4 regions of the Pseudomonas sp. TE3911 genome follow, and region 1 is predicted to be linked to each of the others. Evidence: predicted binding sites of a transcription regulator. Region 1 holds the regulator's gene; each other region holds the start of a gene.

Evidence for each region. Region 1 encodes FliA, which starts transcription of late flagellar genes. Its sites were predicted from a motif close to CTAAAGTTTNNNNNNNNNNNGCCGNTAA; they were not measured.
Region 2: a site for FliA is predicted at 1,917-1,944, ahead of ACVWXD_RS18900 (flagellar protein MotY). Genes of this name have one in related genera too.
Region 3: a site for FliA is predicted at 1,964-1,991, ahead of ACVWXD_RS11540 (methyl-accepting chemotaxis protein). Genes of this name have one in related genera too.
Region 4: a site for FliA is predicted at 1,379-1,406, ahead of ACVWXD_RS15290 (methyl-accepting chemotaxis protein). Genes of this name have one in related genera too.

Annotation. Positions count from the first base shown of each region.
Region 1 covers NZ_JBSSFP010000001.1:862,664-866,572, forward strand. The annotation lists gene flhF (flagellar biosynthesis protein FlhF) at 1-912, shown strand, start outside; gene fleN (flagellar synthesis regulator FleN) at 1,019-1,852, shown strand; gene fliA (RNA polymerase sigma factor FliA) at 1,849-2,589, shown strand; gene ACVWXD_RS04045 (chemotaxis response regulator CheY) at 2,760-3,134, shown strand; gene ACVWXD_RS04050 (protein phosphatase CheZ) at 3,153-3,909, shown strand, end outside.
Region 2 covers NZ_JBSSFP010000001.1:4,158,711-4,162,619, reverse strand. The annotation lists gene ACVWXD_RS18915 (peroxiredoxin) at 1-70, shown strand, start outside; gene rnt (ribonuclease T) at 137-808, opposite strand; gene pyrC (dihydroorotase) at 805-1,851, opposite strand; gene ACVWXD_RS18900 (flagellar protein MotY) at 2,008-2,916, shown strand; gene ACVWXD_RS18895 (argininosuccinate synthase) at 3,046-3,909, shown strand, end outside.
Region 3 covers NZ_JBSSFP010000001.1:2,517,483-2,521,391, forward strand. The annotation lists gene ACVWXD_RS11520 (LysR substrate-binding domain-containing protein) at 1-274, shown strand, start outside; gene ACVWXD_RS11525 (MmcQ/YjbR family DNA-binding protein) at 271-627, shown strand; gene ACVWXD_RS11530 (DUF1294 domain-containing protein) at 616-999, opposite strand; gene ACVWXD_RS11535 (undecaprenyl-diphosphate phosphatase) at 996-1,826, opposite strand; gene ACVWXD_RS11540 (methyl-accepting chemotaxis protein) at 2,059-3,693, shown strand; gene pnuC (nicotinamide riboside transporter PnuC) at 3,870-3,909, shown strand, end outside.
Region 4 covers NZ_JBSSFP010000001.1:3,401,230-3,405,138, reverse strand. The annotation lists gene ACVWXD_RS15290 (methyl-accepting chemotaxis protein) at 1-1,342, opposite strand, end outside; gene ACVWXD_RS15285 (Na+/H+ antiporter family protein) at 1,582-2,901, shown strand; partial or broken gene ACVWXD_RS15280 (cache domain-containing protein) at 2,963-3,784, shown strand; gene ACVWXD_RS15275 (methyl-accepting chemotaxis protein) at 3,821-3,909, shown strand, end outside.

The DNA of each region.
Region 1 (3,909 bases):
CTCAACGGCCTGCGCGAACTGCTGGAAGTGCAGCTCGGCTCGCTGGCCTGGACGCAGCTGCAAGGCAGCAAACCGCAACAGGCCAACCTGTGGCGTCGCCTGCAACGCATTGGCTTGTCCGGCCCGTTGTCCCGCGACCTGCTGGCCCTGACCACCGAAATCGAAGAACCACGCCAGGCCTGGCGCATGTTGCTGGCCCACCTGGCGCGGATGATCGCTACCCCGGAAATCGAACCCCTGGAAGAGGGCGGTGTGATCGCCATGGTCGGCCCCGCCGGCATGGGCAAGACCACCACCCTCGCCAAGCTGGCAGCGCGTTATGTGCTCAAGTACGGCGCGAATAATATCGCGCTGGTGAGCATGGACAGCTACCGGATCGGCGCCCAGGAGCAGCTCAAGACGTTGGGCCGCATCCTCAATGTACCGGTGACCCACGTCGACCCGGGCCAGTCCCTGGCCAACGCCCTCGATCCGCTGCTGCGCAAGCGCGTGGTGCTGATCGACACCGCCGGCTTGCAAGCCAGCGACCCGGCGTTGCGCATGCAACTGGAAACCCTGGCCGGGCGTGGCATCAAGTCGAAAAATTACCTGGTGCTTGCAACCACCAGCCAAAAACAGGTTCTTACCGCTGCGTACCATAGCTACAAACGCTGTGGCCTGGCCGGTTGCATCCTCACGAAACTGGATGAAACCGCCAGCCTGGGTGAAGTGTTGAGCCTGGCTATCAGTCATGAATTACCGGTTGCCTACCTGACCGACGGGCCGCGGATCCCGGATGATCTTCATCTGCCGCGCCGTCATCAGTTGGTCAGCCGTGCCGTCAGCGTGCAAATGCAAGAAGAGCCTAGCGAGGAAGCGATGGCCGATATGTTCGCCGACCTCTACCACAACCCGGCAAAACGGGTCGGTTGAAGTCAGGATGAACACCGTGAAATGTACCTACATTGATGGTCTGCAAGCGATTCACGCGGCCAAGCCATGTAGCCTGCGTCTAAGCAAGACAAGGTAAAGAAATAAAATGGGCAGCATGCATCCCGTACAGGTGATCGCGGTGACCGGCGGCAAAGGTGGCGTCGGAAAGACTAACGTGTCAGTGAATTTGTCCCTGGCCCTGGCAGAGCTTGGCCGTCGCGTCATGCTGCTGGATGCTGACCTGGGGCTGGCGAACGTCGACGTTCTGCTGGGACTGACGCCCAAACACACCCTTGCCGATGTGATCGAGGGGCGCTGTGAGCTGCGCGACGTGCTGCTCCAGGGCCCTGGCGGGATCCGCATCGTGCCGGCTGCCTCCGGTACCCAGAGCATGGTGCACCTGAGCCCGGCGCAGCATGCCGGCCTGATCCAGGCATTCAGTGATATCGGCGACAACCTCGACGTGCTGGTGATCGACACCGCCGCCGGGATCGGCGAGTCCGTGGTCAGCTTCGTGCGCGCCGCGCAGGAAGTCCTGCTGGTGGTCTGCGATGAACCCACCTCGATCACCGACGCCTACGCCCTGATCAAACTGCTTAACCGTGACTACGGCATGAACCGCTTCCGCGTCCTGGCCAACATGGCCCAGAGTCCGCAGGAAGGGCGCAATCTGTTCGCCAAGTTGACCAAGGTCACGGATCGCTTCCTCGATGTCGCCTTACAATACGTCGGCGCAGTTCCCTACGACGAGTGCGTGCGCAAGGCTGTGCAAAAGCAGCGTGCAGTCTACGAAGCGTTCCCTCGTTCCAAATGCGCATTGGCGTTCAAGGCTATTGCCCAGAAGGTCGATACCTGGCCGTTGCCCGCCAACCCTCGTGGGCATCTGGAGTTTTTCGTCGAGCGATTGGTACATCAGACGAGCGCAGGACCGGTGCTATGACAGCGAATGGCTACAACGCCTACAAGAAATCTGCCCGTGACAGTCAGGGTGAGTTGATTGAGCGCTATGCGCCGCTGGTCAAGCGTATCGCCTATCACTTGCTGGCTCGCCTGCCCGCCAGCGTGCAGGTCGAGGACCTGATCCAGGCCGGCATGATCGGCTTGCTCGAAGTGTCGACCAAATACGACGCCAGCAAAGGCGCGAGTTTCGAGACGTATGCGGGTATCCGTATCCGTGGCGCGATGCTTGATGAGGTGCGTAAAGGTGATTGGGCGCCGCGTTCGGTGCACCGAAATACGCGCATGGTCAGCGACGCAATTCGTGCAATTGAAGCAAAAACCGGTCGCGACGCTAAAGATCATGAAGTTGCGGCCGAACTCCAATTGAGTCTCGACGATTATTACGGGATTTTGAACGATACCTTGGGCAGCCGCCTGTTCAGTTTCGACGACCTGTTGCAGGACGGCGAACACGAAGGGCTGCACGAGGACGGCGCGAGCGCGCATATGGAACCGTCACGCGACCTGGAAGATGAACGCTTCCAGGGTGCATTGGCGGACGCCATTGCCAACTTGCCCGAGCGCGAGCGGTTAGTGTTGGCGCTGTATTACGACGAAGAGCTGAACCTCAAGGAAATCGGTGAGGTCCTGGGGGTCAGCGAATCGCGTGTCAGCCAGTTGCACAGCCAATGCGCAGCCCGCTTGCGGGGGCGTTTGGGAGAGTGGCGAGCGCGCTGACAGGCAGTGTGGGGAGCATTGCAAAGCGATACCGCGAAGGTGATAGGCCTTCGTGGGTTCGATCCGTGGTGCCCCCGGCAGTCCTTTTTGTGTAATGCCTGTTGATTGAAATGGCGCGTCCAGGTGCTGGGCGCGTTTAAGACTGCTTGGAGGTCGAATTGGACAAGAACATGAAAATCCTCATCGTTGATGACTTCTCAACGATGCGGCGGATCATAAAAAACCTGTTGCGTGACCTTGGGTTCACAAACACGGTCGAGGCGGATGACGGCCTTACGGCGATTCCGATCCTCAACAGCGGGAGCATCGACTTTCTGGTAACAGACTGGAACATGCCGGGCATGACCGGTATCGACTTGTTGCGCCACGTGCGTGCCGACGAAAAACTGCGCAGCCTTCCCGTGTTGATGGTGACCGCCGAAGCCAAGCGTGAACAGATCATCGAAGCCGCCCAGGCCGGGGTCAACGGTTACGTAGTCAAGCCATTCACTGCACAGGCCTTGAAAGAGAAGATCGAAAAGATCTTTGAACGCATCCACGGCTAATGCCATCGCGGGGGAGCTATGGAGCATAAAGAAACGTCACAGGGAGACTTTGAGTCGACCCTGAAAAAGCATGCTCACCAGTTGGTCGACAGCCTTGAAAAAGGCCACTTCGGCGACGCGGTGCAGTTGATCCATGAGCTCAACCAGACCCGTGACCGCGGCCTGTACCAGGAAGTGGGCAAGCTCACACGCGAGCTGCACAGTGCGATCGTCAATTTTCAGATTGACCCGCACATGCCCCAGGCCGAAGAAATCTCGCAGATCACTGATGCCACCGAACGCCTGTCCTATGTGGTCAGGCTGACCGAAGCCGCGGCCAACCGCACCATGGACCTGGTGGAAAATGCCACGCCTCTGGTCAACGGCATGGCCAATGAAGCCCAGGCCCTCAGCGTTGACTGGGGCCGCTTCATGCGTCGCGAAGTCGGGGCTGAAGAGTTTCGTGAATTGGCCCGTCGGGTCGACGGTTTCCTGTCGCGCAGCGAACAGGAAAACCGCACTGTTTCTAGCAACCTCAATGACATTCTGCTGGCCCAGGATTACCAAGACCTCACCGGTCAGGTGATCAAACGTGTAACCCAGTTGGTTACCGAAGTGGAAAGCAATTTGCTCAAATTGGTGCTCATGGCTGGCCAGGTAGACCGTTTTGCCGGCATCGAACATGACCGCGAAGCGATCCTCTCTGAAAAAGATCCACAAAAACATCTCGCCAAGGGTGAAGGTCCGCAGATTCATGCCGATAAACGTGAAGACGTTGTGTCAGGTCAGGATGACG
Region 2 (3,909 bases), 3.3 Mb from region 1:
CGACAAAGGCATGAACGCTTCGCCAGAAGGCGTTGCGGCTTACCTGACCGAGAACGCTGGCAAGCTGTAAGCCAGAATCGAGGTACAAAAAAACCGGCCTGTGACAGGCCGGTTTTTTTATAGGCGGGATTTGAACTCAGTCGCCGAAGTCTTCCCAGCCGCCCATCTGCTTCCAGCGGTTGACGATGCCGCAGAACAGATCAGCTGTCTTTTCTGTGTCGTATCGGGCCGAGTGGGCTTCGCGACCGTCGAAATCGATACCGGCGGCCTGGCAGGCTTTGGCCAATACGGTCTGACCGTAGGCGAGGCCGGCAAGGGTTGCGGTGTCGAAGCTGGAGAACGGGTGAAACGGGTTGCGCTTCATGTCCAACCGCGCCACGGCTGCGTTCAGGAAACCCAGGTCGAAGCTGCTGTTATGCCCGACCAGGATCGCGCGTTTGCAGCCATTGGCCTTCAACGCCTTGCGCACTCCACGGAAGATATCGGTCAGCGCTGCTTCTTCACTCACCGCCATGCGCAGTGGGTGATCAAGCTTGATCCCTGTGAACTCCAGGGCTGCCGCTTCAATGTTGGCACCTTCAAACGGCTCGACGCGGAAGAAGTGGGTGTGTTCTGGATACACAAAGCCCTGTTCGTCCATGCCGATGGTCGTCGCGGCAATTTCCAGCAGCGCGTCGGTGGCGCAATTGAAACCGCCGGTTTCTACGTCGATAACGACAGGCAGATAGCCACGGAAACGTTCGGCCATCGGGTGGCGCGAACCGCCACCGCCGTGTTCCTGGTCGTCATCGTAATGGTCTTCACTCACTTGCTTTCCTCCAGCAGGCGCCAGCGCAGTGTTTCACCGGCGCGCAGCGGGATAACGGTCAGCTCGCCAAATGGCAGGCTGGCAGGGGCGGTCCAGTCTTCACGGACCAGGGTAATGCGGTCGGTATTCGCCGGCAGGCCATAGAAACGTGGGCCGTTGAGGCTGGCGAAACCCTCGAGTTTGTCCAAGGCGTTGCGTTGTTCGAACGCTTCTGCGTACAGCTCGATGGCGGCATAAGCGGTGTAGCAACCGGCACAGCCGCACGCGGCTTCCTTGGCGTGCTGGGCGTGAGGCGCGGAGTCGGTGCCGAGGAAAAACTTCGGATTACCGCTGGTCGCGGCATCCAGCAAGGCCACCTGGTGGGTATTGCGCTTGAGGATTGGCAGGCAATAGAAGTGCGGCCGAATCCCGCCCACCAGCATGTGGTTGCGGTTGTACAGCAGGTGATGGGCGGTGATGGTTGCGCCTACGTTGGCCGAGGCCTCGGTGACGAACTGCACGGCATCGGCCGTGGTGATGTGCTCGAACACCACCTTGAGGGTCGGGAATAGCTCGACCACGCGGCGCATGTGCTCGTCGATGAAGATCTTCTCGCGATCGAACACGTCCACGTCGCCACGGGTAACTTCACCGTGGATCAGCAGCGGCATGCCCACTTCGGCCATGGCTTCGATAGCGGGCAGGATCTTGTCGATACTGGTCACGCCGGAGTCGGAGTTGGTGGTCGCGCCAGCCGGGTACAGCTTGGCGGCGTGCACATAACCGCTGGCTTTGGCCTCGCGAATTTCTTCGGGCTGGGTGCGGTCGGTGAGGTAGAGCACCATCAACGGTTCGAAGCGGCTGCCGGCCGGTCGTGCAGCGAGGATACGCTGGCGATAGGCATCGGCTTCAGCGGCGTTACGCACCGGTGGTACCAGGTTAGGCATGATGATGGCGCGGCCAAACGTACGCGCTACATCGGCCACGGTTTGGGGCAACGCAGCACCATCGCGAAGATGAATATGCCAGTCGTCGGGACGCAGCAGGGTCAGGCGGTCGGACATTGGGGATTCCAGGCGGGTCAATCTGGTGGGAATGCTACCGGAAAAGACTCTTGCAGGCACTCGCTATCAAGTTTTGCAGGATGCATCCGATAGCCTTTCGTATGCCTTATCGATGTATGACGCTTTGAAGTGTTGTAGAAACCAGTGGAGCCTCCCGTGCGCCAGCATTATCTAGCCCTGCTCAGTGTGTTCGCCAGCCTGCCTGCGATGGCCCTCACGTTCCAGACACGTCTGGAGAATATTGAGTGGAAAGTAGAGGGCGACAAGTTCGAGTGCCGCCTAACCCAACCGATCACCGATTTCGGTTCGGGTGAGTTCGTGCGCCGGGCGGGTGAGCAGGCGACGTTCCGTCTGAAAGCCTATAACGGCTCGCTGGGCGCAGGATCGGCCACCTTGTTGGCTGCCGCTGCCCCTTGGCAGCCCGGTCGGGGTGACATCAACCTCGGTGCCGTACGTGCTGGCAGCGGTGATGTGCTGTTCAACAGCTCTCAAGCCCAGGCTGGGCGTCTGTTCAACGGTTTGCTCGATGGCCGCTCGCCCACCGTGCGGCACTATGGGCGTGAGGGCGGCTACTCAGAAATTCGCCTGCTGCCGGTGAAATTCAACAAGGCCTACAGCGACTATCAGCTGTGCACGGCCAAGTTGTTGCCGATGAATTACGATCAGGTCAAGCAGACTGAAGTCGGCTTCCCTGGGGGGGGCATTGAGCTCGACGCCGCGGCCAAGCAGAAGCTGGCAGTGATTCTCGAATTCATGAAAGCGGATCCTACCGTCAACCATGTCGAATTGAATGGCCATTCGGACAACAGTGGCAATCGCCTGAGCAATCGCGATGTTTCACGCCGCCGCGCGCTGGCGGTGATGGACTACTTCAAGGCCAATGGTATCCAGGAGTCCCAGATTACCCTGCGTTTCCATGGCGAAAGTTACCCCTTGGCGCCCAATACCAATGCCGCCAACCGGGCCCGCAACCGCCGTGTGAATATTCAGCTCGAACGTGTGGCTGTCCCCGAGAAACCGGCGCCCCAGGCGGCGGGGCCGAGCAACCCTGCACACACCTCCTGACGTGCGACCATCGGTCGCTCGCTCGACATAATCTGTCGCTTTATCTTCATTTGCTGTCGCGCCCCTGTAAATCCACGGTTTTGATCGGTAGAATCGACGCCTTTCCGTACAACCCCGTGGAGTGATGGCATGGCCGACGTAAACAAGGTCGTTCTCGCGTATTCCGGCGGCCTGGACACTTCGGTGATCCTCAAGTGGCTGCAGGATACTTATAACTGTGAAGTGGTGACCTTCACCGCTGACCTGGGTCAGGGCGAAGAGGTCGAACCTGCACGTGCCAAGGCGCAAGCCATGGGCGTGAAAGAGATCTACATTGACGACCTGCGCGAAGAATTCGTCCGCGATTTCGTCTTCCCGATGTTTCGCGCCAACACCGTCTATGAAGGCGAGTACCTGCTGGGTACCTCCATCGCACGTCCGCTGATCGCCAAGCGCCTGATCGAAATCGCCAACGAAACCGGCGCTGACGCCATTTCCCATGGCGCTACCGGCAAGGGCAACGACCAGGTACGTTTCGAGCTGGGTGCCTACGCGCTCAAGCCCGGCGTGAAAGTGATTGCCCCTTGGCGCGAATGGGACCTGCTGTCCCGTGAAAAGCTGATGGATTACGCTGAAAAGCATGCAATCCCGATCGAGCGTCATGGCAAGAAGAAATCCCCGTACTCGATGGACGCCAACCTGCTGCACATCTCTTATGAAGGTGGCGTGCTGGAAGACACCTGGACCGAGCACGAAGAAGACATGTGGAAATGGACCGTCTCCCCGGAGAACGCTCCAGACAAGCCGCAGTACCTGGAGCTCACCTACCGCAACGGCGACATCGTCGCACTGGACGGTGTCGAAATGACCCCGGCCACTGTGCTGGCGACCCTGAACCGTATCGGTGGCGAACACGGTATCGGCCGTCTCGACATCGTAGAGAACCGCTATGTGGGCATGAAGTCCCGTGGCTGCTACGAAACCCCAGGCGGCACCATCATGCTGCGCGCTCAC
Region 3 (3,909 bases), 1.7 Mb from region 1:
CGACCTGATCATGGAAGCACGCCTGGGCGTTGATGACTTCAACGTGCGCAAGGCCAGCGCCATCATGGGCCTGGGCTTTACCGTGCTGCCAATGATGTACTGCGAGGAAGAATTGGCCAACGGCCACTTGGTGCAACTGCTGCCGGAATGGTCACTGCCCGGCGGTTGGTTGCAGGCCGTCTACCCACACCGGCGCGGTGTGCTGCCGGCCATTCGTGCCTGGATCGATTACCTGGAAGAAGGCTTTAAAAGCTGCGGAGACCGTTTGCTATGAAGATGACCGAAGCGCAAGTCGCCACCTTTTGCCTGAGCCTGCCCGGCGCACGGGAGGACTACAAATGGGGCGGTGTGCGAGTGTTCTCGATTGCCGGCAACAAGATGTTCGCCCTGCAAAACCTGCGCGGCGACTCGTTGGCGTTCAAGGTCGACAAGGAACTGTTTCTCGGTCACGTGGACCGCCCCGGTATCCACCCCGCGCCATACCTGGCGCGTGCGCAGTGGATCATCATGAACACGCCCTACCCGCTGGGCGCCGAGGAACTGCGTGGCTTGTTGCAGCGCTCCCACCAGCTGGTGGTGAGCAAGCTACCCAAGCGCACGCAGATTGGTTTGTTGCTAGAGGACTGACAGTAACGTGCCGCCAAGGAACAACTGGTCCAACCAGAACACTTGGTGCAACAGCACAATCACCCAGAACAGCACCTGGAAAGACACCTTGCGCGTCTTGTGCCGGAACACCTGCTGAGCAATCAACGCCCCGGGCCAACCGCCGGCCAACTCAACGGCGTGCAGGATGTTTTCCGGTGTGCGCCAGCTGTCGGTGCGCGCTTTGCGTTTATCACTCCAGTACAGGAAAAACGCGATCACGCTGACCACGCCATAGGCCACCAGCGGGATCACGGTTTCGCCGCGCTGCCACACCAGCACCGACCCCAACAGCGGCGCGGCGCACAGCAGCACAAAGATCGCCGCCTTCAAGCGCGGGTGCTGGATGATCATGCCGTTGCCGCCGCCCAGTCGATCCAACCGAACTGCCAAGTCGCCAGGATCAGTAGGCCAAACCCGATGCGGTACCAGGCAAACGCCGCGTAGCTATGGCTGGCGATGAACTTGAGCAGGCCCTTGACCGCGATCATCGCGAAGATGAACGAGGTGATAAACCCAATGGCAAAGACCGGCAGGTCCGCTGGCTGAAACAGGTCGCGGTACTTGTAGCCCGAGTACACCGCAGCACCGACCATGGTCGGCATGGCGAGGAAGAACGAGAACTCGGTAGCGGTCTTGCGCGACAGGCCGAACAGCAGGCCGCCGATGATGGTCGAGCCGGAGCGCGAAGTGCCCGGGATCATCGCCAGGCACTGGGCAAAGCCTACCTTGAGTGCATCTTTCCAGGTGATGTCGTCGACGGTCTCGGCATGCACTTCATGCTCGCGGCGCTCGGCCCACAGCATGATGACGCCGCCCACCACCAGCGCTGTGGCGACAGTGATCGGGTTGAACAGGTAGTGGTGAATCAAGTCGGCGAAAATCACCCCAAGGACCACGGCCGGCAGGAACGCAATCAGCAGGTTGATCGTGAAACGCTGCGCATTGCGCTGGGTTGGCAAGCCGGTGACAACGTCGAGAATCTTGCGCCGAAACTCCCAGACCACCGCCAAAATGGCGCCGAGCTGAATAATGATGTTGAAGGCCATCGCACGTTCACCGCCGAAATCGAGCAAGTCGGCAACGATGATCTGGTGGCCGGTACTGGAGATCGGCAGGAACTCCGTCAAACCCTCCACTACGCCGAGAATCAATGCCTGAATGGCGGTCCAAAAATCCATGCTTCCCCCAAAGGTCATGCGCTATGGCACGCCTTGTTAGTCTTTTTTAATGGTTCACTGACGACGAGCGCGCTGAAGGCCCAGTGTTGATGATGATCAACACCAGTCTGCAAAAATTCTGTGAAAATCAGGCAGTACTCAGGTTTTTCGATTACGGGCCGAAAGCCTATCAGACAAGGCGTAAAAGTCGATGCGACGCCCACAATTATAAAAAGCCCGGAGTGACAGGACGATGAACAGTTTGCGCAATATGTCGATCAGCCGACGCCTATGGCTGATCCTGATAGTCGCCCTGCTGATGCTGCTGGCCCTGGGTTTGCTGATGCTCAAGCAGATCCATGACGACCTTTACCAAGCCAAACGCCAACAGACCCAACACGTGGTCCAGACCGCCAGCGGGATCCTGACGTTCTATCACGGCCTGGAAACCACCGGTGTGATGACCCGTGACGCCGCCCAGAAACAAGCCCTGAGCGCGGTGCGGGGGTTGCGTTACGACCATGACGACTATTTCTGGATCAACGACCTCACGCCCGTGATGATCATGCACCCGGCCAACCCCAAGCTCGATGGCCAGAACCTTTCGGCTATCCGCGATCCCGATGGGTTTGCCGTGTTCAACGAGTTCGTCAGCCTGGCAAAAGCCAAGGGCGCCGGGATCGTCAACTATCGCTGGCCCAAGCCCGGCGCACAGGCCCCCGTGGCCAAGACTTCCTATATCCAGCTGTTCGAACCCTGGGGCTGGATTATCGGCTCCGGCGTCTATGTGGACGACGTGCAGGCCGAGTTCAGCGGCCAAGTGTGGAAAGCCTCCATGATCGGCCTGGGCATTGCGCTGGTGATGGGCCTGCTGGTGTCGCTGATTGTGCGCAGCATCGTGCGCCCGTTGCAGGCGGCGGTGAATGCCATGGGCAATATCGCCAGCGGTGAAAGCGACTTGACCCGCAGCCTCGACACCCACGGCCGTGACGAAATCACCCAACTGTCCCAGCACTTCAACAGTTTCACCGCCAAGCTGCGTCAGGTGGTAAGCCAGTTGCAGGTGTGCGCGAACGCCCTGGGCCAGTCCTCTACCGACCTGGGCAACAACGCCAGCTCGGCCCATGACCGCAGCCAGCAGCAGTCGCAGCAGATGGAGCTGGTGGCCACTGCCATCAACGAAGTCACCTACGGCGTGCAGGACGTGGCCAAGAACGCGGAACATGCCGCCAGCGAAATGCGCGATGCCCAGGCCCAGGCGCACCAAGGCCAGGTCAATATCGACAGCAGCCTGCAACAGATCGACCAACTCTCCAGCACCATCAGCCAGGCGGTGGAAGTGATCCGCACGCTGTCCAGCGAAAGCACCCAGATCGGTGGCGTGCTGGAAGTGATCCGCTCCATCGCCGACCAAACCAACCTGCTAGCGCTGAACGCTGCCATCGAAGCGGCTCGCGCCGGGGAGCAAGGCCGAGGGTTTGCGGTGGTGGCCGACGAAGTGCGCCTGCTCGCCCAACGCACGCAAAAGTCCACCGCCGAAATCCAGGTGATGATCGAGCGCCTGCAAGGACACTCGGAAGCGGCGGTCAAGGTGATCAGCGACAGCCACAGCGCCTCCCAACTGACCATTGAGCAGGCAGGTCAGGCCGGTGCCAGCCTCACTGCGATTGGGCAAGCCTTGCACAACCTCAACGGCCTGAACGCGTCCATCGCCAGTGCCACCCTGCAACAGGCCCATGTGGTGGAAGACATCAACCAGAACGTCACCCAGGCGGCGGGCTTGTCCCACAGCACGGCACTGGCAGCAGAACAGTCCAGTGTGGCCAGCGCGCATTTGCGCGGGTTGAGCGAGCAGCTCGACGGCCTCTTGCGCCAGTTCAAGGTCTAACACTGCTCCAAATGTAGGGGGGCTTGCCCCCGATGGCGATATATCAGTCTGCATAGGTGCAACTGACCTTTCGCTATCGGGGGCAAGCCCCCTCCTACATTTGCCCTACTGTGTTTTGAAGATTGCTGGCCTGTGGTTACAATCCCCGCCCTCTCCCACTCCCCCAAGGAACCGCCATGTCCGGGCTTGAATTGTTCGCCGCTGCCCTGGGGGTGA
Region 4 (3,909 bases), 2.5 Mb from region 1:
GAGCGTCCTGCACCGAGCGTTTCACTTCGGCAATGATCGGCTGCAGCTTGTCGAGGAAACGGTTGAACCAGCCCGCGAGCTGCCCCAATTCATCCTTCTTGTCGTAGGCCAGGCGACGTGTCAGGTCGCCTTCGCCGCTGGCGATGTCCTCGAGCATGTGTGCCACGCCGAGGATCGGCCGCGTCACGCTGCGGGCCATCAGCCATACCAGGATCAGGCCGATCACCGCGGCCAGCAGGCCCAGGCCCAGTTCCAGCAACGTGCCACGCGCGTTGTCAGCATCCAATTGCGCCTTCAGTGCTTCGGCTGGGCCGACCAGGACTTTTTCCGGCACATCCAGCAATACGCCCCACAGCTTGCCGTCGGGGATCGGCGCGAACGGCGCCAGCACCTTGAGCTGAAGGTCGGTGCGCAGGCTGCGGATCTGTGGGCCGCTGGCCAATGCACTGAGCACTTTAGGGCCGCTGACGGTGTCGACTTGATCCAGGCGTTTGCTTAATTGAGTGGCATCCGCACTGTAGCCGGCGAGCAAACCGGTGGAGCTGAGGATGCTCACCTGGGTCTGGCCGTCGTACAGTTTTTTGCTGGCCTGTTGGCTCACGGCCTGGAGGCTGTTGAGGTTGATGTCCACCGACAGCGACGCGATGACTTTGCCGTTGACCATCAGCGGGAACACGATGCTGGTCATCAGCACGTTCTGGCCGTTGATCATATAAAAGTAGGGTTCGATCACGCATGGCTTGAGGGTGGTGCGTGGGCAGGTGAACCAGGCGTTTGCCGGTTCACCGCTGGGGCCGATGCTGGTGTCGGCCATGTCGCTTTCAGGCAGCGCCATCGAGGTGAGTGTGCCCGGAGTCGGCTGAGACCAGTACAGGGCGAAGCGGCCCTTGTTGTTACTGCCCAGCTCCGCCTGATCGGCGAACAACTCGTCCTTGCCGTCCAGCGCGTTGGCTTCAAACACCAGGGACAAACCCAGCAAGTCCGGGTTGGCCTGCAGCGCGGCCTTGACCTGGCGGGTCAGGTCTTCGCGGGTGTCGAAGGCATCGAGGAAGCGCTTTTCGGCCTGTTCGCGCAGGAACAGGACCTGACGGGAAAAACCGTGGCCGTATTGGTAGGCATCCATGAACTGGCGACGAATACCCAGCGCCTGCGCTTCGCCCTGGGCTTCGATGCGTGCCTGGGCGGAGGTGTTGAGCATCTGCATGCTGGACGCCTGGACCTGCTCCGAGCTTTGCGCCATGCGATACAGCGACAAACCCACCAGTAGGGTCACGATCCCTAGCAGGCAAAGACCGGCGAGCAGGGTGATTTTCCATTGAATGGAGAGCTGCCTGAGCGACATCGGGACATCCTTAACCTGAAAGCACATAGAGTCAGTTTATCGGCCGCTGTGAAGGCTTCTTTATTCAAACAATCAATTTAAATCTGAAATCGGTGTCGTTTTTTGACATGTAGCCCTACCTGCTGCAAAGTGCGCGCCCTCTAATAAGACCTCCTTAAAGCCTGCACGCGGGTCGCCAGCCAATGGCCACCTGGGCGCGGGCATGCCTGTTTTTTATGTTTCTGCTTGAGGTAACCATGATTAACGCAGTCATCGCCGCGGTCGGCACCATGCTGGTGCTCAGCCTGTCCCGCGTGCATGTGGTCATCGCCATCATTGTCGGCGCCCTGGTGGGCGGGTTGACCGGTGGCCTGGGCATCGAAGCCACGCTCAAAGCCTTCAACGGCGGTTTGGGCGGCGGTGCGACCGTGGCGTTGTCCTACGCATTGCTCGGCGCTTTCGCGGTGGCGATTGCCAAGTCAGGCCTGGCCCACGCCCTGGCGGACAAGGCGCTGTTGCTGGTCGACCGCCAGGAAGCCAGCGGCGGCAGCCACGTCAAATGGCTGTTGATCGGCCTGCTGTGGGCAGTCGCGATTGCGTCGCAGAACATCCTGCCGATCCACATTGCGTTTATCCCGCTGCTGGTGCCGCCACTGTTGTACGTGCTGACCAAGCTGCAACTGGACCGCCGCCTTGTTGCCTGCGTAATGACCTTCGGCCTGATCACCCCCTACATGTTTCTGCCGGTGGGCTTCGGCAACATCTTCCTTAACCAGATCCTGCTGGCCAATGTGGCCAACAGTGGGGTGGACATCAGTCAGGTCAACGTGACCCACGCCATGAGCCTGCCCGCCCTGGGCATGGTGGTTGGCTTGTTGGTGGCGGTCTTTATCAGCTACCGCAAAAAGCGCGTGTATGACCTGGAAAAAATCGAGCGGGTCGAGCAGGTTGCCGTTCAGTACAACCCGCTGACCCTGATGGTGGCCGGCGTGGCGATTGCCTCGGCGTTCATCATTCAACTGTGGCTGGACTCGATGATCATCGGCGCTTTGGCCGGCTTCCTCATCTTCTCGGTGTCGGGGATTGTGCGCTGGCGCGACACCGACGACCTGTTCACGGAAGGCATGAAGATGATGGCCATGATCGGCTTCATCATGATTGCGTCCTCAGGCTTTGCCGAGGTGCTCAAGGCCACCGGCGACGTGCGCTCGCTGGTGGAAACCTCGGCGGTGTTCATCGGCCACAGCCGTGGGGTCGGTGCGTTGTTGATGTTGCTGGTGGGCCTGTTGGTGACCATGGGCATCGGCTCGTCGTTTTCCACGGTGCCGATCCTTGCCGCGATTTTTGTGCCGCTGTGTGTGCAGTTGGGCTTCAGCCCGATGGCCATCGTGTGCATCGTCGGTACGGCGGGTGCGCTGGGCGACGCCGGTTCACCGGCGTCGGACTCGACACTCGGCCCGACCTCCGGCCTGAATATCGACGGCCAGCATCACCATATCTGGGACACCGTGGTGCCGACGTTCCTGCACTACAACATCCCGTTGCTGGCATTTGGCTGGTTTGCGGCGATGACGCTCTGATCTACAGATTCATTGACGTTGGTCGATAACCTCTCAAGTCGCCTAATAAGAGAGAAAAGCCATGCGTCTGAATTTGAAGGCCAAAGTACTGTCCCTCGCGATCGTGCCGGTGCTGCTGTTTGCCGTGGTGATCAGCCTGACCACCGTATGGATCCTCCAGGGGCAGGCGCGCAACGAGGTGGATGAAACCCGTCAGCGCCTGCTCAACGACGCCAAGGCCACTCTGCAAAGTTATGTAGAAGTGGCCATGACCACCATCAAGCCGCTTTACGACGCTGCCGCACCTGGCGACACAGCGGCGCGCGCCGAGGTGGTCAAGCTGCTGTCCAACACCCGCTACGGCAAGGACGGTTACTTCTTCGGCTACGACTCCGAGACCATCCGCCTGTTCAAGGGCAACAGCCCCGACGGCGTGGGCAAGAGTTTCAAGGACAACCGTGACCCCAACGGCGTCTACGTCAACCGCGACTTGGTCAAGGTCGGTAAGGACGGCAGCCACTACCTGCAATACAGCTCCACCCAACCCGGCCAGACCGAACTGGTGCCCAAGCTCGGCTACACCGAATACCTGCCCAAGTGGGACATGGTCATCGGTACCTCGGTGAACCTGGACGGTATCGAAGCCCAGGTGGCAGTGGTCGAGGCCAAGGTAGAAAAGCGCATGGAAGGCGTGTTGCTGAGCATCCTTGGCGTGGCCGCGGTGGTGCTGTTGGTGATTGCCGCCGTGGGCATGCTGCTGGCCAATACCATCCTGCGTCCGCTGCACCTGATGAAAGCCAACCTTGATGACATTGCGGCCGGTGAAGGCGACTTGACCCGCCGCCTGGCCATCACCAGTCAGGATGAGTTGGGCGAGCTGGCCGGCGCGTTTAACCGGTTTGTCGACAAGATCCACGGCCTGGTGCGCCAGATCACCGAAATGACCGCGCAACTGACCGGGCTGGTGAGCCAGGTGTCCGACCAGGCCCAGCGCTCGGAGCAGGCCATGGAACGCCAGCGCCACGAGAC